Regions from separate parts of the Kitasatospora sp. NPDC127035 genome, predicted to be linked through region 4. Evidence: riboswitches for the same ligand, from Rfam matches in the RefSeq annotation. Region 4 holds a riboswitch; each other region holds the start of a gene.
The links. Region 4 has a riboswitch for cobalamin ahead of metE (5-methyltetrahydropteroyltriglutamate--homocysteine S-methyltransferase). Riboswitches for the same ligand answer to the same signal wherever they lie in the genome.
Positions count from the first base shown of each region.

Region 1: it holds a riboswitch for cobalamin, as region 4 does, so the genes downstream of both, ACFWIC_RS13005 (ribonucleoside-diphosphate reductase subunit alpha) here and metE (5-methyltetrahydropteroyltriglutamate--homocysteine S-methyltransferase) in region 4, are expected to answer to the same signal.
Region 2: it holds a riboswitch for cobalamin, as region 4 does, so the genes downstream of both, ACFWIC_RS22030 (cobalamin biosynthesis protein) here and metE (5-methyltetrahydropteroyltriglutamate--homocysteine S-methyltransferase) in region 4, are expected to answer to the same signal.
Region 3: it holds a riboswitch for cobalamin, as region 4 does, so the genes downstream of both, ACFWIC_RS09870 (ABC transporter substrate-binding protein) here and metE (5-methyltetrahydropteroyltriglutamate--homocysteine S-methyltransferase) in region 4, are expected to answer to the same signal.

Region 1 covers NZ_JBHXDN010000015.1:15,170-20,453, forward strand. The annotation lists gene ACFWIC_RS13005 (ribonucleoside-diphosphate reductase subunit alpha) at 1-1,319, opposite strand, end outside; cobalamin riboswitch at 1,504-1,646, opposite strand; gene ACFWIC_RS13010 (hypothetical protein) at 2,153-3,097, shown strand; gene ACFWIC_RS13015 (glycoside hydrolase family 26 protein) at 3,263-4,735, shown strand; gene ACFWIC_RS13020 (hypothetical protein) at 4,908-5,284, shown strand, end outside.
Region 2 covers NZ_JBHXDN010000032.1:21,210-26,493, forward strand. The annotation lists gene ACFWIC_RS22020 (putative cobaltochelatase) at 1-786, opposite strand, end outside; gene ACFWIC_RS22025 (cobyric acid synthase) at 796-2,310, opposite strand; gene ACFWIC_RS22030 (cobalamin biosynthesis protein) at 2,307-3,275, opposite strand; cobalamin riboswitch at 3,374-3,505, opposite strand; gene ACFWIC_RS22035 (alpha/beta hydrolase) at 3,770-4,885, shown strand.
Region 3 covers NZ_JBHXDN010000011.1:65,457-70,740, forward strand. The annotation lists gene ACFWIC_RS09865 (WD40 repeat domain-containing protein) at 1-1,291, shown strand, start outside; cobalamin riboswitch at 1,586-1,791, shown strand; gene ACFWIC_RS09870 (ABC transporter substrate-binding protein) at 1,811-2,875, shown strand; gene ACFWIC_RS09875 (FecCD family ABC transporter permease) at 2,872-3,951, shown strand; gene ACFWIC_RS09880 (ABC transporter ATP-binding protein) at 3,948-4,766, shown strand; gene ACFWIC_RS09885 (ferredoxin) at 4,763-5,284, shown strand, end outside.
Region 4 covers NZ_JBHXDN010000030.1:64,934-70,217, forward strand. The annotation lists gene ACFWIC_RS21325 (glycerophosphodiester phosphodiesterase) at 1-90, shown strand, start outside; gene ACFWIC_RS21330 (adenosylcobinamide amidohydrolase) at 316-1,107, shown strand; cobalamin riboswitch at 1,271-1,491, shown strand; gene metE (5-methyltetrahydropteroyltriglutamate--homocysteine S-methyltransferase) at 1,652-3,967, shown strand; gene metF (methylenetetrahydrofolate reductase [NAD(P)H]) at 4,030-4,947, opposite strand; partial or broken gene ACFWIC_RS21345 (dihydropteroate synthase) at 5,127-5,252, shown strand.

The DNA.
Region 1 (5,284 bases), on a different contig from region 4:
GTGACCTCCAGGATCTCGGTGCAGAGGTTGGAGGAGTGGACGGTGCGGCCGGGCAGCGCGGTCTGGTTGGCGGCGCGGTTGGACGCGTCCTTGAAGGTCATCCAGCCGTTGCCGGTCTGCGCGAGGGTGCGCATCATCCGGGAGTACAGGGTCTGCGCGGGGATGGTGCGGACGGCCTTGCCGGCCAGCTCGGCCTTGAGGTAGGCCTCGTCGAAGTCGGCGCCCCACAGGTCGACCAGCTCGGGGACGTCGGCCGGGGAGAACAGCGACCAGTCGGCGTTGGCGTTGACCCGGCGCATGAACTCGTCGGGGATCCAGTGCGCGAGGTTGAGGTTGTGGGTGCGGCGCGCCTCCTCACCGGTGTTGTCGCGGAGCTCCAGGAACTCCTCGATGTCCGCGTGCCAGGTCTCCAGGTAGACGCAGGCCGCGCCCTTGCGACGGCCGCCCTGGTTGACGGCGGCGACCGAGGAGTCGAGGGTGCGCAGGAACGGGACGATGCCGTTCGACTTGCCGTTGGTGCCCCGGATCAGCGAGCCGCGCGAGCGGATCCGCGAGTAGGAGAGGCCGATGCCGCCGGCGTGCTTGGAGAGGCGGGCGATCTGGGCGTACCGCGAGTAGATCGAGTCCAGGTTGTCCAGCGGCGAGTCCAGCAGGTAGCAGCTGGACATCTGCGGGTGCCGGGTGCCGGAGTTGAAGAGGGTCGGCGAGGAGGTCAGGTACTCCAGCCGGCTCATCAGGCGGTACAGCTCGGCCACCTCGCGCACCGACTGCTCGTTGTCGCCGACCGCCAGGCCACAGGCGACGCGGAGCAGGAAGTGCTGAGGGGTCTCGACGACCTTGCGGGTGATCGGGTGACGCAGCAGGTAGCGGGACTGCACGGTGCGCAGGCCGAAGTACTCGAAGCGGTCGTCGCCGGCCGGGTCGACCAGGGCGTTCAGCGCCTCGGTGTGCTTGGCGACGAACGCGGCGGTGGTGTCGCCGATCAGGCCCTCGGCGTGGCCGACGGTGATCGAGGTGGAGAAGGAGACCACGCCCTGGGTCGCCGCCTCGTCGACGATCTCCAGCGCGAGCAGCCGGGCCGCCAGCTTCGAGTACTGCGGGTCCTCGGCGATCATCGACGCGGCGGCGTCGATGGCCAGGCCGCGCAGCTCGGCGAAGTCCGAGCCGGCGTTGCGGCCGCGCAGCGCGGCGGCGGCGACGTGACCCGGGTCCACCTGGGGGAGGTCGACGCTGCGGTCGGTCAGCACGCGGAGGAGCGCGCCGCCGGGGTCGGAGACCGTACGGTCGGCGGGGGCGGAGCTGGAACCCTGGGCGGGCAGGGTGACTGAGGCAGCGGTGGTCAAGGCGCTCTCTCCTGGCGGCGATCGGCGTCGGTAGATCGGGGGGCCGGGCCGTTCGGGGCAGGGGAGGACGGCGCGGGCGCCCGTGGCGTCGCGCGGCGTGTCGTCCCCGGCCCGCCCGCGAGGCCCGGAAGGTGGTGCTCGTGCTGGGGCCTCTGCGGGGAGGCGCTCGCACACCGTCGGCAGGTACTCGGACTCGCGGGCTCCCATGGGGAGACGGCCGCTCACCGCTGCGGGGCAGTCCCGGACTTGCACCGGGTTCCCCTGCGTCGACAGCAGGGTCGAGCATACATCTAGTGGTGCTCTCTCGATGCGACACCACATGTTGTGCAGCGCGGCGTGTTGGCGCGATGACCGCTGGTACCGGGGCGGGAGCCGGGAAGGGGCGCGGGCCGGGGTTCCGGACGCCCCGGGGCTTGTCAGGATTCGGAAACGGAATGGTGACCGGGGCGGTCGCCGGTCAGGGCCATGCCCTACGATCTCGCCTCATGAGCGACGGAACGGGCGTGCCCGGGGAGTGGTCTGGACAGCCCGCTTCGCCGGGGGAGCAGCCGGCCCCTCCCGCCGGTGCGGGGGGCGCACAGAACCAGCAGCCGGGTGGACCCGGACCGGTGCCGCCGGGGCAGCAGCCCTCCGGCGGCCAGGCCGTGCCGCCGGCACCGGGCGGCTTCGGACCGCCTCCGGCGTCGTACGGACCGCCCGCGCCGCCGCCGGCCCGGCCGCCGGCGCCCGCGGCGCCGCAGCCGCCGCAGTCGATCCAGGTGCCGCCGCCCGTTCAGCCGCCTGTTCAGCCGCCCGCGCCGCAGCCTCCGGTGCAGCCCCAGCCGGCGCCGCAGCCCCAGCCGCCGATGCCGGTGCCCTCGCACCACTGGCAGCATCCTCCGCAGCCGCAGCCGCAGCACCTACCGCCGCCGCAGCAGCCGCAGCAGACCGAGCCGGACTGGGCCGCGCTCGCCGACCGCAACGCGGCCGAGCACCGGCGCAAGACCCGGTTGAAGATCATCGGTGCGGCCGTCGCCGTCCTGATCATCGGCGGCGCCGTCGCCGGCGGCCTGCTCCTGCTGGGCAAGGACGGCGACGAGAAGCCGATCGCCGGGCCCACGTCGACCGCGACCGGGGCCACCCAGCAGCCGGCGCCGTCTCCGACCGGTTCCGCCAAGCCGACCCCGACGTCCACCCCGACGCCGACCCCCACTCCGAGCGCGACCCCCGACGACCCGTCGAAGCCGCTCTGGGACGCCTCCACCGACCCGGCCCCGCAGGACGCGGCGGCGCTCTTCTCGGCGCTCACCGTGACCGTCAACGGCGCCACCTGGAACCGGACCGTCGTCTCGCTCGACTCGCCCTGCTGGGACGGCAACTCCACGGTCGGCGGTCTCGGCCGGGCGCTCGGCGACCAGGGCTGCCGCCAGGTCCTCCGGGCCACCTACGTCTCCGGCGACAGCGCGGTGACGCTCGGCGTCGCCGTCTTCGACCACAAGATCCAGGCCGAGACGGCCCTGAAGAACTACGTCGGCCACCTCAAGGGCGCCGCCGCCCCGGGGGCGCCGGTCTTCTGCGCCACTCCGGGCTGCACCAACACCAAGAGCATCCTTGGACGCTACGCCTACTTCACCGTCGAGGGTTCCGCCAAAGGCGGCAACACCGCGGACGCCGCCGCGACCGCGGCCGCCACGGGCTTCGGCGAGCACGTGAAGAACCAGCTGCTCCAGCGGGCCAAGACGCCCGCGGCCCCGCCGGCGGCCCCGGCGGGCTGACCGCCCGCCGCCGGCCCGGCCGGCCGTCCCCCGCGTGCCCGCTCGCCGGGACGCGGGGGAGTGTGGCAGGCTCGCGGGCTGTCAGTCGTACGCGTGTCCGGTCGTGGCGGCCCGGGCGTCGCCGCCGGGCCCCCCGGCCGACCCCGGTCTCCGGAGGAGTGCCCCGTGGCCCTGCCCCGCCCGTTGCACGGCAAGCCGGCCGCCCTGGCCGTGTCCGCCGCCGTGCTCGCCACCGGCGCGCTGGTGCTCGGCGGCCGGGACGACCGCTCCGCCCCGCCGCCGCCCGGCCCCGCCGGGCCGACCGGACGCAGCGAACTCACCCTCAACGGCGCCGGCCGCGCCCTGCCCCCCGAGGTCGGCCGCGACCTGCTGGCCCGTGATCCGCAGGCCTCGCCGAACGCCCGGGCCGTCCAGCAACTGCTCGCCGACCTGGAGGCCACGGCCCGGTCCGGCCGCTCCGGCGGCACGGTGATCGGCCAGCACATCGAGGGGCACAACGAGCGCTACAACCCCGAGTACGGCGACTACCGGGGCACCAAGCCGGTCGGCTACTACTACAAGAAGGCCGCCGACATCACCGGCAAGCTGCCCGGCTTCGTCGAGACCGACCTCGGCCCCGGTTACGGCCAGAGCGGCTGGGGCGTCGGCAACCCGCGCTCCTACTCCGAAGGGCGCTGGCCCGCCTGCGCGGTCGGCTGGCAGTACACCGACGACGCGGTGGACCTGATGGCCGCCGTCTGGTCCGGCCACCCGCGTGCGGCGGACGGTACGTACGGCGCGGCCGGCGTCCAGAAGAACTGCGACGGCACCGCCACCGAGCTGCCCGACAACGGCGGCGCCCCGGCCGGCCTGGTCGGCATGTCCTTCCACCAGCCGTACCCGGGTTCGGACGTCAAGTCCTTCGACCGGGTGCTCTGCTCGTCCTCGCCCGCGGCCGGCGACCCGGGCTGGTTCGGCCGGGTCGTGGACAGCACCGGCGGCACCCCCGAGTACCGGGCGCTGCTGACCGACCTGTCCTTCCTCGCCGACCACCTGGAGTACCTCGCCGCCCACGACGTGCCGGTGCTGCTGCGCCCGTACCACGAGATGAACGCGGCCGACTGCGCCCGCGGCTTCTGGTGGTCCGGCCAGAAGCCGGCCGACTACCAGGCGCTCTGGCGGATCACCTACCACTACCTGGTGGAGACCCGGGGCCTGCACAACCTGCTGTTCGCCTGGACGCCGGTCTCCTGGGACGGCGCCCCGGGCGTCGACCCGTGGAACTACTACCCGGGTGCGCAGTACGTGGACCTGGTCGGGGTGGACGACTACAGCGGCAGCCCGGCGCGCCCGATCGGCACCGGCGAGGTGTGGACCAAGCGCTACTACGACGGCCTGGCCGGGTACGGCAAGCCGCGGATCCTGGCCGAGTCCTTCGCCGTCCCGGTCAACTCCCGCCAGCCGGACACCCTGCGGCGCACCCCGTGGACGATCTGGACGGTCTGGGGGCAGTCGCTGACGGCGGACAACCTGACCCCGGACCAGCCGCGCAACTCCAACGCCGACGTCAAGGCCACCTACGACGACGCCCTGGCGCTCACCGGCGGTTCGGCGGCGTTCGGGGCGAACGTGGACTGGAGCGGCCTGCACGTGCGGTGATACCGGTCGGCGGCGCACCGGGCCGGGGCACCGGCTTCGGCGGCGGGCTTCGGTAACAAGTCGGCGGCCCCGGGCCGCCCGGAATTCCGGGCCGCCGACCCGTGTGGCATCCTGTGGCCCGGAATCGAGCGGGCTGATGCCGGGGGACACCCGGCGGGCGGGGGTACGGGAGATGACACAGGTGCGTCCGGACCGCCCGGCCGGTGGCATCGCCGTGGCCTGGGGAGCCGTCCTGCTCGGCTGGGCGGCGTACAACTGCTTCTGGCAGGCCGGTGTCGCCACCTTCGTCAAGGGCATCTTCTACTACGGCAGCGACGCCGTGACCGCCGAGACCGGCAGCCTCAACTACGGCCTGCTGTACCTGGTCTCGGGCGTCCTGTTGCTGCGCGGGCACGGCTGGGCGCGCGGGGTGGCGGTCGGTGTGGCGCTGGTCGAGGGCTACAACCGGGTGCGCAGCCTGACGGGTGCGCTGCTGGACGAGCCGCAGCGCCGCTGGTTCACCGGGACGACCGAGGGCTGGCTGAAGCTGGTGACCTTCGGGCTCGGCGT
Region 2 (5,284 bases), on a different contig from region 4:
CCGGCGGAGTGCCGCGTCGGTCAGCTCCACCTTCGGCAGCAGCTCCCGGGCGGTGGTGATCCGCAGGGCGAGCGCCCGCTCGTCCTCCTCGAACCGGTCGGCGAAGCCCGCCGGGTCGGCGTCGTAGGCGAGGCGGCGGCGCACGACCTCGGCCCGCTCCACCGGCTCCCGGGTGGCGGCGATCTCGACGGTCAGGCCGAACCGGTCGAGCAGCTGCGGCCGCAGCTCGCCCTCCTCCGGGTTCATCGTGCCGACCAGCAGGAACCGGGCCGCGTGCCGCACCGAGACGCCCTCGCGCTCGACGTACGAGCGGCCCATCGCGGCGGCGTCCAGCAGCAGGTCCACCACGTGGTCCTGGAGCAGGTTGACCTCGTCGATGTAGAGCACGCCGCGGTGCGCCTGCGCCAGCAGGCCCGGCTCGTACGCCTTGACGCCCTCGGCGAGCGCCCGCTCCAGGTCCAGCGAGCCGACGATCCGGTCCTCGGAGACGCCGACCGGCAGCTCGACCAGCCGGGCCGGGCGCGAGGACGCCCCGGCGCCGGCGTGCGCGCCGTCCGGGCACTGCGGGTCGGGCGCGGCCGGGTCGCAGGCGAAGCGGCAGCCGTCGACGGTGGCGATGGACGGCAGCAGGCCGGCCAGCGCGCGCACCATGGTCGACTTGGCGGTGCCCTTCTCGCCGCGGACGAGCACCCCGCCGACCGCCGGCGAGACCGCGTTGAGCAGCAGCCCGAGCCGTAGGTCGGCCATGCCGACGATCGCGGTGAACGGGTAGCGGACGTCACTCATGATTCTCGCTCACGATTCTCCCCAAGGGGCCCCGGGCGGCAGGAACGGCAGCGATCCGGCCGCCGGCACCCCGCCTTCGATCAGCTTCCACAGTGCGTCGGTGTCCGCGTGTTCCTCGATCAGCTCCCCCAGTCGGTCCAGCCGGGCCTCGCGCGCCGCCGCGAACGAGGTGTCCGGCGCGGGGACGAACGCCCGGCCGGCCGATGCGGCGACGTCGCGCAGCAGTTCGCGCCGGAAACCGTCGTTCTCCAGCGCGCCGTGCCAGGTCGTCCCCCAGACGGAGCCCACCCGGCAGCCGTCCAGGAAGGGGGTGCCGCCCTCGACGGTGACCACGCCGTGGTGGATCTCGTAGCCCTCGACCCGCTGCCCGTACGCCTCGCCGACCGGCCGGCCCAGCACCTTCTCGACGCCGAACCGGACGTGCGTCGGCAGCAGGCCGAGCCCCTCCACGGCGCCGGCCTTCGACTCGACCTCGTCCACGACGGTCCGCGCCAGCATCTGGTAGCCGCCGCAGACGCCGAGGACGGGACGGCCCTGCGCCGCCCGCGCCTTCAGCGCCGTCTCCAGGCCGCGCTCGCGCAGCCAGGCGAGGTCCGCGACGGTGGCCCGGGTGCCGGGGAGCACGACGAGGTCGGCGTCGGCCAGCTCCTCGGGCCGGGTGGCCCAGCGGACCAGCACCCCGGGCTCCTGGGCCAGCGCGTCCAGGTCGGTGAAGTTCGACAGCCGGGGGAAGCGCACCACGGTCACCCGCAGCACGTCCGCGCCGAGCGGCCCGCGGCCGGCCGTGCGGTCGACCACGGTGGACAGGTCGAGCGAGTCCTCGGCGTCCAGCCAGAGGTCGGGCAGCATCGGCAGGGTGCCCAGCACCGGGCGGCCGGTCAGCTCGCGGAGCATCTCCAGCCCGGGGGCGAGCAGCCGCGCGTCGCCGCGGAACTTGTTGACGAACCAGCCGGCCACGTGCCGCTGGTCCTCGGCCGAGAGCAGCGCCAGCGTCCCGTACATCGCCGCGAACACCCCGCCCCGGTCGATGTCCCCGACCACGACGACCGGCAGCCCGGCGGCGGTGGCCAGGCCCATGTTGGCGATGTCCCGGTCCCGCAGGTTGATCTCGGCGGGCGAGCCGGCGCCCTCGCAGATCACCACGTCGTACCGGCGGCGCAGGTCCGCGAGGCACTCCAGGGCCCGCTCCAGCAGCACCGGCTTGCGGTCGCGGTAGTCCAGCGCGCCGACCTCGGCGACCGCCCGGCCGAGCAGCACGACCTGGCTGCGGCCGTTCGCGCCGGGCTTGAGCAGCACCGGGTTCATGGCCGCCTCGGGCTCCACCCGGGCGGCCTGCGCCTGCATCGCCTGCGCGCGGCCGATCTCGGCGCCGTCCGCGGTGACGAAGGAGTTCAGCGACATGTTCTGCGCCTTGAACGGCGCGACGCGGACGCCCTGACGGGCCAGCCAGCGGCAGATGCCGGCGGTGACCACGCTCTTCCCGGCGTCCGAGGTCGTCCCGGCGACCAGCAGTGCGTTGCTCATGCCCCACCCCTTCTCCTGCTCAGGGCCGCCCGGAGCAGCAGATGCCCGGCGACCGTCGTACCCAGCGCCAGCGCGCCCACCCGTCGGGAGAGCACGCAGGCCCGCTCGATGTCGTCCACCCCGACCGGCCGGAGCCCCTCGCCGAGCACCGGCCGGTGCTCGACGCGGTCGCCGTACCGGAGCGTCCCGCCCAGGCGGACGCCGACCGCACCGGCGAAGGCCGATTCGGCCTGGCCCGCGTTCGGGCTGGGGTGTGCGGAGCCGTCCCGCCGCCAGACCCGCCAGGCGGTGCGCGGTTCGGGCGCGGCGGCGACGGTCAGCAGCGCGGTCAGCCGGGCGCCCGGCCAGCCGGCCACGTCGTCCAGCCGCGCGGAGGCCCAGCCGAACCGGGCGTACCGGGGCGAGCGGTGGCCGACCATCGCGTCCAGGGTGTTGACGGCGCGGAACGCCAGCAGGCCCGGTGTGCCCGCGAGCCCGCCCCAGACCAGCGCGTTGACCACGGCGTCGGCGGTGTTCTCGGCGACCGACTCGACCACCGCGCGGGCCAGCTGGGCCTCGTCCAGGGTGCTCGGGTCGCGGCCGCACAGGTGCGGCAGCCGCTCCCGGGCCGCCGTCAGGTCGCCCGCGGCGAGCGAGCGGCCGATGGTCCGGGCCTCCCGGGTCAGCGAGGTGCCGCCGAGCACGGTCCAGGTCGCGGCGGCGGCCAGGGCGGCCCGCCCGAGCGGCCGGCGGCCGAGCAGCCGGTCGGCGGCCACGGCGCCGGCCGCGACGGTGCCCACGCAGAGCGCGGTGTAGGCGGTGCCGGTGGCGCGGTCGTCGCGCCAGATCCGCCGTTCCAGCCGGTTCGCGGCGGTGCCGAAGACGGCGACCGGGTGGCCGCGGCGAGGATCGCCGAGCCGGGTGTCGGCGAGGTATCCGGCGACTGCGCCCGCGGCGAACGCGGCGGCGCGGGTCAGCGGACGCACGGCGGGGTGCGGTGGCGGGTCGTCGCGGCCGGGGCAGGCTGCATCGCGTGGGTGTCCTCACTCAGGGTCCGCGCCCTGGATCGACGTACCGGGGGCGAGAGTCTCCTGGCTTCCGGGTCGGACGCACGCCCGGGCCTTCCAGCGGCTTCTGACGGCTCGCCGTGGCATTGTCCGGACGTGCTCCCCGGTGACAGTGGCGGGACCGCGCCGGACTCGCACCGGCTTCCTCTGCTTGCCTCCGTATGGCTGAAGGATCCCATCACGCCCCCGAACCGGGAGTCAACCGAGGTCACGGAGCGTTCGGTCACACCGCCGGTCCTCGCGCGGCCCCCGCGCCGGCCCCGCGCGGGCCCGCCCCGGAGGCTCTCGCCCCGGTGTGACGTTGCTCCCGATCTGACACGGACGGCCGTGTCCTACTGGCCACCGGCCGCCGCCGCTAGTGGACTGGGGCCAGAACACCCTCCGGCACCGGGACTTAACTGCGGGGAGCGAGTATGCGTTGGGGAATCGCGGCCACCGTGGCCGCCGCCGCCGTCGGTACGGGGGCGGCCGTGCTGGTGATCGGCCGGCGGGCGTCCGAGCGGATGGTCCACCCGGCCGTCGCGGCCCGGGCGAGGTCCGGCCCGGTGCAGGTCCTGACCCTCGGCGCGGGGCGGGTCGGCTTCACCCGCGGCCCGGAGAGCGAACGCCCCGGCCGCTGGGCCGTGGAGTGGGGAGAGGACGGGCACGCGGTCGTCGGCGAGGTCCTGCACAGCGACGGGAAGGGCGTCACCCGCCGCCTGCTCCGGGCGGACCGGGGCACCCTCACGCCCGGTACCGAGGTCCGCTTCACCCCCCGGGTCCATCTCGGGGACCCGACGACCGCGCTCGGGATCCCGTTCACCGAGACCGCCGTCGAGGGCGAGCTGGGTGCGCTGCCCGCCTGGCGGCTGGACGGCGCGCGGGGCACCTGGGTGATCCTGGTGCACGGCCCCGGCGCCGACCGCTCCCAGGCTCTCCCGGTGCTCCCGCTGCTCCGGCGGCTGGCCCTGCCGGTGCTCGCCGTCAGCTACCGGGGCGACGCGGGTGCGCCGGCCTCCCCGGACGGCCTCGGCCACTTCGGCGAGACCGAGTGGCGCGACGTCGAGGCGGCGATCCGGCGCGCGCTGGACAGCGGCGCCGGCAAGGTCGTCCTCTACGGCTGGTCGCTCGGCGCCACCACGGCCCTGCAGGCCGCCGCCCGCTCCGGCTGGGCAGGCTCGATCAGCAGCCTGATCCTGGACTCGCCGGTGCTGGACTGGCCGGCCGGCGCGCGGCGCGGTGCGGCCCGGGCCGGCTACCGGGGCGTGGCCGCCGAACTGGGCGCGCTCGCCGCCGAGGGACGCACCGGCCTGGATCTGGCCGACTTCGCGCGCCTCGCCGACGGCACCGACCTGCGGGTCCCCACCCTGGTGCTGCACGGCCCGGACGACCCGGTGGCCCCGTTCCGCGCGGCCGAGCGCCTCGCCGGGAGGCGCCCGGACGTGGTCAACCTCCAGGCCTTTCCCGGCGGTGACCACGCCGCACTCTGGAACACCGACCCGGAGCGCTACGAGGAGACCCTCCGCCGTTGGCTCACGCCCTTCCTCTGAGCGCGCCCGGCCCGGTCCACCCGGCCGCGGCGGCTCCCCGGTCGCCGCGGCCGCTTCCCCTCTCCCTTTCCTCCCCGCTTTCCCTTCCCTCCCTCCCCGGTCACGAGTGGCATGGACCCGCCACTAAGATCAAGCCAGTCGGTTTGGCCTCTGTTGCCCGATCTTGTGGAGGCCCCGCGCCCGCCGCCCGGCCCGCGCGTGCAACCGGATGTGACAGATGGCCGGTACAAGGGGAAGACTGCTCGACGTGACGTCTCGGAACCCGCGCGACCGTGATGCCCCGCTCCCGCCGACGATCGGTACCGGTGCGACGGTGACCCGTCTCCCCGGAACTGCCCACCGCCCCGCCGGCGCCAGGCCGGGGACCTCCGGCGTACCCCGCCGACGAGGCCCGGCCCC
Region 3 (5,284 bases), on a different contig from region 4:
CACCGCCGTCGCGTTCGACGACGACCGGTCGGCCCACCTCCTGGTGATCGGTGACGAGGCCGGCGGAGTCCACACGTGGTCGCAGCACGGTGGGCACGTGCCGCTCCACTCGGACCACGGGTGTCGCGTCACCGCCGTCGCCCCCGGCCCCGGCGGGCTGGTCCTGTCCGGCGACGAGAACGGGTCCGTCAGGGTGTGGAACACCACGGCGGGCGCGCCGGGGCGGCGGATCGACCTGGAGCTGCCCGAGCAGTTCGGGAAGCAGGTCACGTCGTTGACCGCCCGTCCGGACGGTGAGCGGTTCGCCGCGGGCACGGCGAGCGGCCGGATGTTCCTCGGCGACGTCCACTCACCGGAGCCGCCGCGCCTGGTGTTCAAGGACGGACCGAGGCTGCAGTCGGTCGCCTTCGCCACCCGGGCGGAGGCGATCCTGGCAGCCGGCGGAACGTCCGCCCAGCTGTGGGATCCGACGACCTTCGGGACGTGGTCCCTCCTCCACGACCACCGGGGGACGGTCGTCGCCGCCGCGCTCGACCCACGCGCCGCACGGGTCGCCACGGGCGGGACCGAACGGATCGTCAGGATCTGGGACACCTCGACCGCCGAGGTCGTCCACCGGCTGACCGACCTCAACGGATGGGTGCTCGCGCTGCGCTTCGTCGCCGACGGCACGCAACTCGTCGCCGTGGACGGCGACGGCGAGGCGGGCCTCTGGGACGTCCGGACGGGCGCGCTGCTGGCACGCTCCCACCGGCTCGGTTCCCGGTCGGAGACGGGCGCAGCACCCGGTGCGCCGGCGGCCCCCTGGCAGCAGGAGGCCGCCCGCCACGACTGGAGCCGCATCGCGTGCTCCTGTCGTCGGGGAGCCCGCCACGTCCCGGAGGACTTCGCACGGCTCATGGCCGCGCGGACGCCCGAGGAGGCGTCGGGACACGGGCTGGTGGGCGACGTCGAGTCCCAGGGCTTCCTCTCCGAGGCCTCCCTGCCGATGGCCTCGATGCTCCTCCTGGCACTGGAGCACGAGCAGCTGTCGGCGCCGGCCCGCTACCGGGTGCTCGACCTGCTGATGGCGTGCGTGGAGGGTGAAGCCGACCTCAGCGCCTCGGCGGCCGGCCACCCCGACATCGAGGAGGAGTGCTGCGACGCGGTGCGGCGCGGGATCCCGCTCTTCTACGAGGAGTTGGCCGCCGGGAGCACGCCCGGTGCCGGCGAGCCCGCCTACCTCATCCTGCGTGCCCTCGGCGAGGACACGGAGCGGCTGGACGGCATCCGGAAGGCCGGTCTCGGGTAGGCGTTCCCTGAGGTGTGCCTCGTGATCCGGGGGCCGGGCGGTGATGCCGACCGGCCCCCGGATCATGTTCGAGCGGTCCCGCCAGGTGGCCGCCGGCCGATCCCGGACGCGGCCCGGAAGGCCGGGTGGGAGACGAAGGGCAGCGCCCCGGGCACCGGGGCCGACGCCGACCACGAGCCCCGGAAACTGATCGGCGACGCCGACCGACCGTTCTCGGCCACCCGGGCGCGCTCGCCGACGAACCATCCGAACGATCGCCCCAGGTACCGACCGACACCGACCTGACCACGCCTGATACCTTGCAGTGGCCATGGTGTTCGGGAAACCGGTCTGAGTCCGGTGCGGCCCTCGCCACTGTTGCCGCGGAGTGCCGCGGCCCTCGCTGACCGGCTCTGCCAGCGGTCAGGGCCACTGGGTCGGCTGGAAGAGCCACCCGGGAAGGTCGGCTGCGGCGTGTCGATGCGGAAGCCAGGAGACCGGCCACGGCGCGACATGTTCCACGAGGGTTTTGGAGAACACGTGCCCAGCGCTCTGCCGTACCCGTTCCGTTCCATACGTTCCGCACGTCCCGTAGGTGCCGTAGGTCCCACAGGTCCGGTACGCGTCGGCCGCGCGGTCGCGGCCTTCCTGTTCACCGGTGTGCTCGGCGCCTGCGCGGGCGCCCCCGCACCCGACACGCCCAGTGCGACGGCCGGCAGTGCCGGGCCGGTCACCGTGAACAACTGCGGGACCACCGTGACGGTCGGCGCGCCGCCCGAGCGGCTGGTGACGCTCAATCAGGGTGCGACCGAGGTGGCCCTGGCCCTCGGCCTGGAGTCCCGCATGGCCGGTACCGCCTATCTCGACAATGCCGTCCCGGAGAAGTGGAAGGCGGCCTACGACTCCGTGCCGGTGCTCTCCAAGGACTACCCGACGAAGGAGAAGCTCCTCGCGGCGCGGCCCGACTTCCTGTACGCCTCCTACTCCAGCGCGTTCACCGACAAGGTCGCGGGCACCCGGGACGAGCTGGGCGGCCAGGGCATCCCGTCGTACCTGTCCCCGTTCGGCTGCTCGGACAAGAGCCAGGTGCCGCCGCCGACCTGGCAGGCGATGTGGGGCGAACTGAACGACGTCGCCAGGGTCTTCGGTGTCACGGAACGGTCCGCCGCGATCCAGCGGCAGCAGGAGCAGCAGCTGGCCCAGTTCACGGCGACGGCCGCGGGCAAGGGCCTGAAGGTCCTGTGGTTCGACTCGGACACCAAGGCACCGTTCGTCGGCTCCGGCCACGGCGGGCCTCAGCTGGTGCTCGACGCCGTGGGGGCCCGCAACGTCTTCGCAGACCTGCCCGGTGCCTGGCAGAACGTGAGCTGGGAGAAGGTCGTCGCCGCGGACCCGGACGCCATCGTGCTCGCGGACGCCGACTGGGACACGGCCCAGTCCAAGATCGACTATCTGCAGGGCGACCCGGTGCTGAGCAAGCTCACCGCCGTGCAGCGCAAGGCCTTCGTGGTGGTGCCGTTCTCCGAGTCGACCCCCGGTGTGCTGCTCGCCGACGGTGCCGCCCGGGTGTCGGCGGGACTGGGCCGACTGCACCCGGGATCATGACCGCCACGTCCCCTCCCGCCGTGCGGCTCACCGGTCCGGGCCGCACGGCGGCGGCCCTGGCCGTCGCCGCAGCCCTGCTCCTGGCCACCGTGCTCCTCGGTCTGGCCGTGGGCTCGCACCACGAGCCGGTCCGGACGGTGATCGACGTCGTGGTGCGCCGTCTCGGGCTGGGCGACCCGCACGTGACGCTGCTGGACGACCAGATCGTCTGGCAGTTGCGGCTGCCCCGGGTTCTGGGAGCGGCTGCCACCGGCGCCGGTCTCGCGGTCTGCGGTGCCGTGCTGCAGACGCTGACCGGGAACGACCTGGCCGATCCCTTCCTGCTCGGGATCTCGGACGGAGCCGCCGCCGGCGCGGTCACCGTGATCGTCCTCGGGGTCGGCGTGTCCGGCGCCGTGGGAACGGGCGCGGTGGCGACGGCGGCGTTCGCCGGCGCCCTGCTCGCGGCCGTCGTCGTGCTGGCCCTGGCCGGTGCGCGCACCCGGACGCTGCCGACCACCCGGACCGTGCTCGCCGGCATCGCCGTCGGGCAGATGTGCGGGGCCTACACCTCGTTCGCCGTAATGGTCCTCGGGGACCGCGACGCGGCGCGCGGTGTCATGGAGTGGACGCTGGGCTCGGTCGCCGGCGTGCGGTGGCCCACCGCCGTCTTCCTGACCGCGGTCGCGCTGGCCGGGGTCACGGTCCTGGCATCCTCGGCCCGCGACCTGGACGCCTTCGCCTTCGGCGAGACCGCCGCCCGCTCCCTCGGCGTCCACGTCGAGCGGACCCGCTGGGTCCTCGTCGCCGTCGCTGCGCTGGTGACCGCGTGCCTGGTCGCCCACACCGGCGTCATCGGGTTCCTCGGCCTGGTCGTACCGCATGTGGTCCGTCTCGTCTGCGGCCCGCGCCACGCCGTCCTGCTGCCCGTGTCGGCGCTGACGGGTGCGTCACTCCTGGTGGGCAGCGACATCCTGGCGCGCTCGGTCCTCCCCGACCGGGAGATTCCCGTCGGCGTCATCACGGCCGGGCTCGGAGCACCCTTCTTCGCCTGGCTGCTGTGGCGCCAGGGCCGGGCCGACGGGAGGGGGCGGTGACGGTGACGCACCCCGTCGAACTGCGCGCGGAGGGACTTCGTGTGCGCATCGGCGGAGCCACCCTGCTGGACGCGGTGTCGCTCACGTTCGGCCCCGGCCGGATCACGGCCCTGCTCGGGCCCAACGGCGCCGGGAAGTCCACCCTGCTGCGCGCGGTCGCCGGACTGACCCGTCCGAGCGCCGGTCGGGTCCTCCTGGACGGCGAGGACCTCCACGCGCTCACGGCCCGCCGACGGGCCCGACAGGTGGCCTTCCTGGAGCAGCAGGCGGACACCCGGCTGTCGCTGCCGGTCCGTCAGGTCATCGAGCTCGGCCGCACCCCGCACCGCAGCCGCTGGCCCGTGCCGGCGAACACAGCCGCCGACGCCCACGAGCGGGCCGTGTTCGCCGACGCCGTGGCCGCAGCCGACGTCGGCCATCTGCTCGACCGCTCCTGGCCGACGCTGTCGGGTGGCGAGCGGCAGCGGGTCCAGCTCGCGCGGGCGCTGGTGCAGGAGCCCGGCGTGCTGCTGCTCGACGAGCCCACCAACCACCTCGACCTGCGCCACCAACTCGGCTTCCTCGAAACCGTCCGGGGGCTGGGCATCACCACGGTGGCGGCCCTGCACGACCTCGAACTCGCCGCCGCCTACTGCGACGAGGCCGCCGTCCTGCTCGACGGCCGCCTGGTCGCCCACGGGACCGGTCCCGAGGTGCTCACCTCGCCCATGATCGCGCGCGTCTACGGCGTCGACGCCACCGTGGAACGCCACCCCCGGCACGACCGACCGCACATCCGGTGGAACGGACTGCTCCACGAGAGGAAGACGCCATGACCTCCCCGGTCCCCGAAGCCAACGCCCGCCGCGGCGCCGTACTCCTGGTCGGCATGTCGATCGCGGAAGCCGTCCGCCGTGACGAACTCCTCAGGACAGCGGCCTCGCACCGGGCCTCGATCGCGTTCCTGCAGCAGGCCGACCCCTCGCTGTCGGCCGAGCTGACCAGGCTGGCCGACGCGGGCACCGAGACCGTGGTCGTGATCGGCGTCCGGCTCACGGCCTCCGGCCCGGCCCAGTCCTGGCTGCGGCGGATCGCCGCGCACTGGTGGCGCGAGCGCGCGGGCCACCGCCCCGAACTCCTCGTGGCGACCCGCCTCGCCGCTTCGCCCGACGAGGTCGCCGCGGTGGCCGCGACGACGAAGGCCGTCACCGGCAAGGAGCCCGGCCTCACGTCCGCGGCCTGGGAGGACGTCACCGGCCACCGGCACCAGGTCCTGGTGTGCCGCGGCCCGCGCTGCGCGGCCCGGGGTGCCGAGGAGGGCCTGCGCGCCCTGGTGCAGAAGCTGACCGAGCAG
Region 4 (5,284 bases):
CAGTCAGGCCGGACCGTCCCCGCCGACCGGGCCCGGCTGATCGCCGCCGACGCCCTCGCCCTCGGCGGTACGCCCCCCGCCAACGGCTGACCGCACCCCGGCGCACCCCGGCCGAACCGACCGCGTCGGCCGCACGACCGGCACCGGCGCACGACCGGCACCGGCGCACCGACCGCCGGACCCCGTGCCCGCTCGCCCGGCACGGGGTCCGGCGTCCGCCGGGGGCTCCGTCGATCCGTGCGGCGTCGCCCTGTGCCTAGGATTGATCGCCTGGCCGGTCGGCCGCTCACCCACGTGCCCGAAGGTGGATCGTTCATGGCAATCCCGCAGCAGCAGGCGGGCCCTCCCGGAGTGGACGACGGGGTCTTCGGCGACCCCGTGGTGATCGAGCGGTCCGGCCGCCCGGAGGACGGTGAGTGCCGCCATCTCCTGGTGTGGCGGGCCGGACCCGGCTGGCGGATGCTCAGCAGCGCCGTGCTGGGCGGCGGCCTGGGCGAGCGGGAGTGGCTGGTCAACGCCCAGGTCCGGGCCGGGTACGGCAGGACGGACCCGGACCGGCACCTGGCCGAGCTGGCGGAGGACCTGGGGCTGCGGGGTCCGGGCGTCGGGCTGATGACCGCCGCCCGGGTGGACGCCTTCACCTGGGCCCGCGACCACGGCGTCACCGCGGTGGTGACGACCGGAATCGGCGTGCCGACCTGGGCGTCGGCGCCCGCCGACGGCGCCGCGCCCGGCGACGCGCTCGTTCCCGGCACGATCAACATCGTGGTCGTCGTTCCGGTGGCCCTCTCGGACGCGGCCGCCGTCAACCTCGTGGCCACCGTGACGGAGGCCAAGGTCCAGGCGCTGCTCGAAGCCGGGTACGACTGCTCGGGGACGCCGTCGGACGCGGTCTGCGTGGCGGTGCGGCGGACCGGTCCCGGCCGGGAGGCGGAGCCGTTCGGCGGCCCCCGGTCCCGCTGGGGATCCCGCGCCGCCCGCGCCGTCCACGCGGCCGTCGTGCTGGGCGCCGAGCGCGACCGGGCCGGCCGCGTCCGGGGACCCGTGCCCGGTCACCTGCGGTCCACGCCCGGGTGCGGTCGGACCTTCGTGCTCTCCGACGAGTAGCGGCACGGCCGGGGCGCGGGGTTCCGGGACGGCGGGCCGGCACCCGCACCGGCCGGTCCTGTCCTGTCCCGTCCGGCCCTCCGCCGCCCGTCCGGGGCCCTGGCGGCGTCTCAGGATGTGGACGTCCAGGTGTCCTTGTGTTCTCCCGGTACCGGATTCGCCCTAAGCTGGGCGGGCAGCTGGTTCGCCCTGCCCACCAGGCAGGCGCGTCGTAAGAGGGAACCCGGTGGGAATCCGGGACTGCCCCGCAGCGGTGAGTGGGAACGACCGCCGTCATACGCACTGGGCCCGGTCGGGTCTGGGAAGCGACGGCCAGTAGGTGTCCGCCCTTTCGGGCGGGCGTGTCCACGAGTCCGAAGACCTGCCCGTTGCCCGCACGCGACCCGTTCGCGCGCGGACATCCCGGTGACCTCGTGGGCGGGTCGGCGTACATACCAGGCGGATCCGGCGCTTCTCGTGCGCACGCGGTCCCGCCCGGTTCGTCACCCCTTCGCGCCTCCGTCCCGTCACCGGGGCCACAGACAGGCTCGCGAAGGAGAGTCCCTTGACAGCGAAGTCCGCAGCCGCGGCAACCCTGGCCACCGTGTACGGATACCCCCGCCAGGGCGGTGGCCGTGAGCTCAAGAAGGCGATCGAGGGGTACTGGAAGGGCGCCGTGAGCGCCGACGCCCTGCTGGCCACCGCCGCCGACCTGCGTCTGGAGAACTGGAGCAGGCTCGCCGGGGCGGGCGTCCAGGAGGTGCCCACCGGCGACTTCTCGCTCTACGACCACGTGCTGGACACCACGGTCGCCGTCGGCGCGATCCCGCCGCGTCACCGGGCGGCGGTCGAGGCCGACCCGCTGGACGGCTACTTCGCCATGGCGCGCGGCACCCAGGACGTCGCGCCGCTGGAGATGACCAAGTGGTTCGACACCAACTACCACTACCTGGTGCCCGAACTCGGCCCCGACACCGTCTTCACCGCGAACTCCGCCAAGGCGGTCGCGGAGTTGCGCGAGGCCCTGGACCTCGGCCACAGCGCCCGTCCGGTGCTGGTCGGCCCGGTCACGTACCTGCTCCTCGCCAAGCCCGCCCCGGGCGTCCCCGAGGACTTCCAGCCGCTCACCCTGCTCGACCGGCTGCTGCCCGTCTACGCCGCCCTCCTCGCCGACCTGCACGAGGCCGGCGCCGCCTGGGTCCAGCTGGACGAGCCGGCGCTCGTCCAGGACCGCACCCCCGCGGAACTGAACGCCGCCGCGCGCGCCTACCGCGACCTCGGTGCCCTCGCCGACCGGCCCAAGCTGCTGGTCGCGAGCTACTTCGACCGCCTGGGCGCCGCGCTGCCCGTGTTGGCCAGGGCCCCGATCGACGGCCTCGCCCTGGACTTCACCGGCCCGGCCGCCGCCAACCTGGGCGACCTGGCCGCCGCGGGCGGTCTGCCGGGCAAGCGGCTGGTCGCCGGTGTGGTGGACGGCCGCAACATCTGGATCAACGACCTGGAGAAGTCGCTCTCCACCCTGGCCACCCTGCTCGGGCTGGCCGGCACCGTCGACGTGGCCCCGTCGTGCTCGCTGCTGCACGTCCCGCTGGACGCCGCCGCCGAGCGCGACCTCGACCCGCAGATCGCCCGGTGGCTCGCCTTCGCGCGGCAGAAGGCCAACGAGGTCGCCCTGCTCGCCCGCGGCCTGCGCGAGGGCACCGGCGCGATCACCGCCGAACTCGCCGCCAACCGCGCCGACCTGGCGTCCCGCGCCAACTCCCCGATCACCCGTGACCCCGCGGTGCGGGCCCGCACCGCGGCCGTGACCGAGGCGGACGCCCGCCGGGCCCAGGCCTACCCGGAGCGCGCCGAGGCCCAGCGCACCCGCCTCGGCCTGCCGCTGCTGCCGACCACCACGATCGGTTCGTTCCCGCAGACCTCCGAACTGCGGGTGGCCCGGGCCGACCTCACCGCCGGGCGGATCGACCCGGCCGCGTACCGGGAGCGCATCCGGAGCGAGGTGCGGGAGGTGATCGCCTTCCAGGAGAAGGCCGGCCTGGACGTCCTGGTGCACGGCGAGCCCGAGCGCAACGACATGGTCCAGTACTTCGCCGAGCAGCTCACCGGCTACCTCGCCACCCGGCACGGCTGGGTGCAGTCCTACGGCACCCGGTACGTCCGCCCGCCGGTGCTGGCCGGTGACATCTCGCGCCCGCACCCGATGACCGTCGACTGGTTCCGCTACGCGCAGGACCTGACGGACCGTCCGGTGAAGGGCATGCTCACCGGGCCGGTCACCATGCTCGCCTGGTCCTTCGTCCGGGACGACCAGCCGCTCGCCGACACGGCCTTCCAGGTCGCCCTCGCCCTGCGCGACGAGGTCACCGACCTGGAGGCCGCCGGCGCGGTCGTCGTGCAGGTCGACGAACCGGCGCTGCGCGAGACGCTCCCGCTGCGCTCCGCCGACCGCCCGGCCTACCTGGACTGGGCCACGGTCGCCTTCCGCCTCGCGACCTCGGGCGTGCGGGTCGACACCCAGATCCACACCCACATGTGCTACGCGGAGTTCGGCGCGATCATGACGGCCATCGACGAGCTGGACGCCGACGTGATCTCGCTGGAGGCGGCCCGTTCGCACATGGAGGTCGCCGGTGAGCTGGCCGCGGCCGGCTACCCGCGCGAGGTCGGACCGGGCGTGTGGGACATCCACTCCCCGCGTGTGCCGAGCGCCGACGAGGCGGTGGAACTGCTGCGTGCCGGGCTCGCGGCGATTCCGGCCGAGCGGCTCTGGGTCAACCCCGACTGCGGACTGAAGACCCGCGGTTGGACCGAGACCCGGGCCTCGCTGGAGAGCCTGGTCACCGCCGCCCGTCGCCTGCGGGACGACCTGGCCGGCTGAGCCGGGCGGGGAGGCCCGGGGCGGGCGCGGCACTCCGGCCGCGCCCGCCCCGGCGGTGTCCCTCAGCCGGATTCGGGCAGGCCGAGGTTCTGGTAGATCTCCGTCGTGACCGTGGAGAAGTTCATGGTCATGAAATGCAGGCCGGGGGCGCCCTCGGCCAGGAGGCGGCGGCACATTTCGGTGGCGTACTCGATTCCGACGGCGCGCACCGCGGCGGGATCGTGCCGCTCGCCGAGCATCCGCTCGGCGAGGTGCGCCGGAATGGCCGCGGTGCTGAGGGTGGGAATGCGTTCGAGTGACCGGATCGTGGTCACCGGCATGATCTCCGGAATGATCGGAACGGAACATCCGGCCTTCAGGAGGCGGTCCCGGAATCTCAGGTACTTCTCCACGTCGAAGAACATCTGGGTGATCGCGTAGTCGGCGCCGGCTCGGCATTTCTCGATGAAGAAACGGATCTCGGAATCCCAGTCCGGGGAGCGGGGGTGCATTTCCGGGAAGGCCGCGACACCCACGCAGAAGTCGCCGGACTCCTTGATCATCCGCACCAGGTCGGCGGCGTACGCCACGCCTGCGGGGTGGCGGACCCAGGGGCCGAGCGGGTCGCCGGGCGGATCGCCCCGCAGGGCCAGGATGTTGCGGACCCCCTGGTCGGCGTAGTGCCCGAGGATGTTCCGCAGCTCCGCGACGCTGTGGCCGACGGCCGTCAGGTGGGCCGTCGGCGTCAGGGTGGTCTCCTGCGCGATCCGCCCGGTGACGTTCACCGTGCGCTCCCGGGTGGACCCGCCGGCGCCGTACGTCACCGACACGAAGGTGGGTGCCAGAGCCTCCAGCCTGCGGATCGCGTTCCACAGGCCGGCCTCCGCCGCGGCGCTGCGCGGCGGCATGAACTCGAAGGAAAAGGAACGCCGACCGGTGGCCAGGAGTTCGCGGACGGATGCCGCGTGATCGGTTCGTCTGGAAGGGATTCCGAGTGTCATGGGAGGAGGCTATCCAGAGCGGTGGGATCGCACACGCGTCCGTCCATCCTGTGATACGAGATTTCTCACGCATACGTCCGGCGGGCCTGTTCCGGTGTTTTCCACCGACGGTTCCCCGCGGATTCCCGGCCCGTCGGGAAAAAGTCCGGCGCGGCCTCGCAGAAGGGCACCATAGGCGCATGGAGAGACGTTCGTACGGGCTTCCGGGAATACCCGACTGGGACCGGTGTGCGGTGAGGGGAATCGTGAACGTGACACCGGACTCGTTCTCGGACGGGGGGCGCTGGTCGGACCCGGGCCGGGCACGCCCCGCCGGGCGGAAGGATCGCCCTGCACG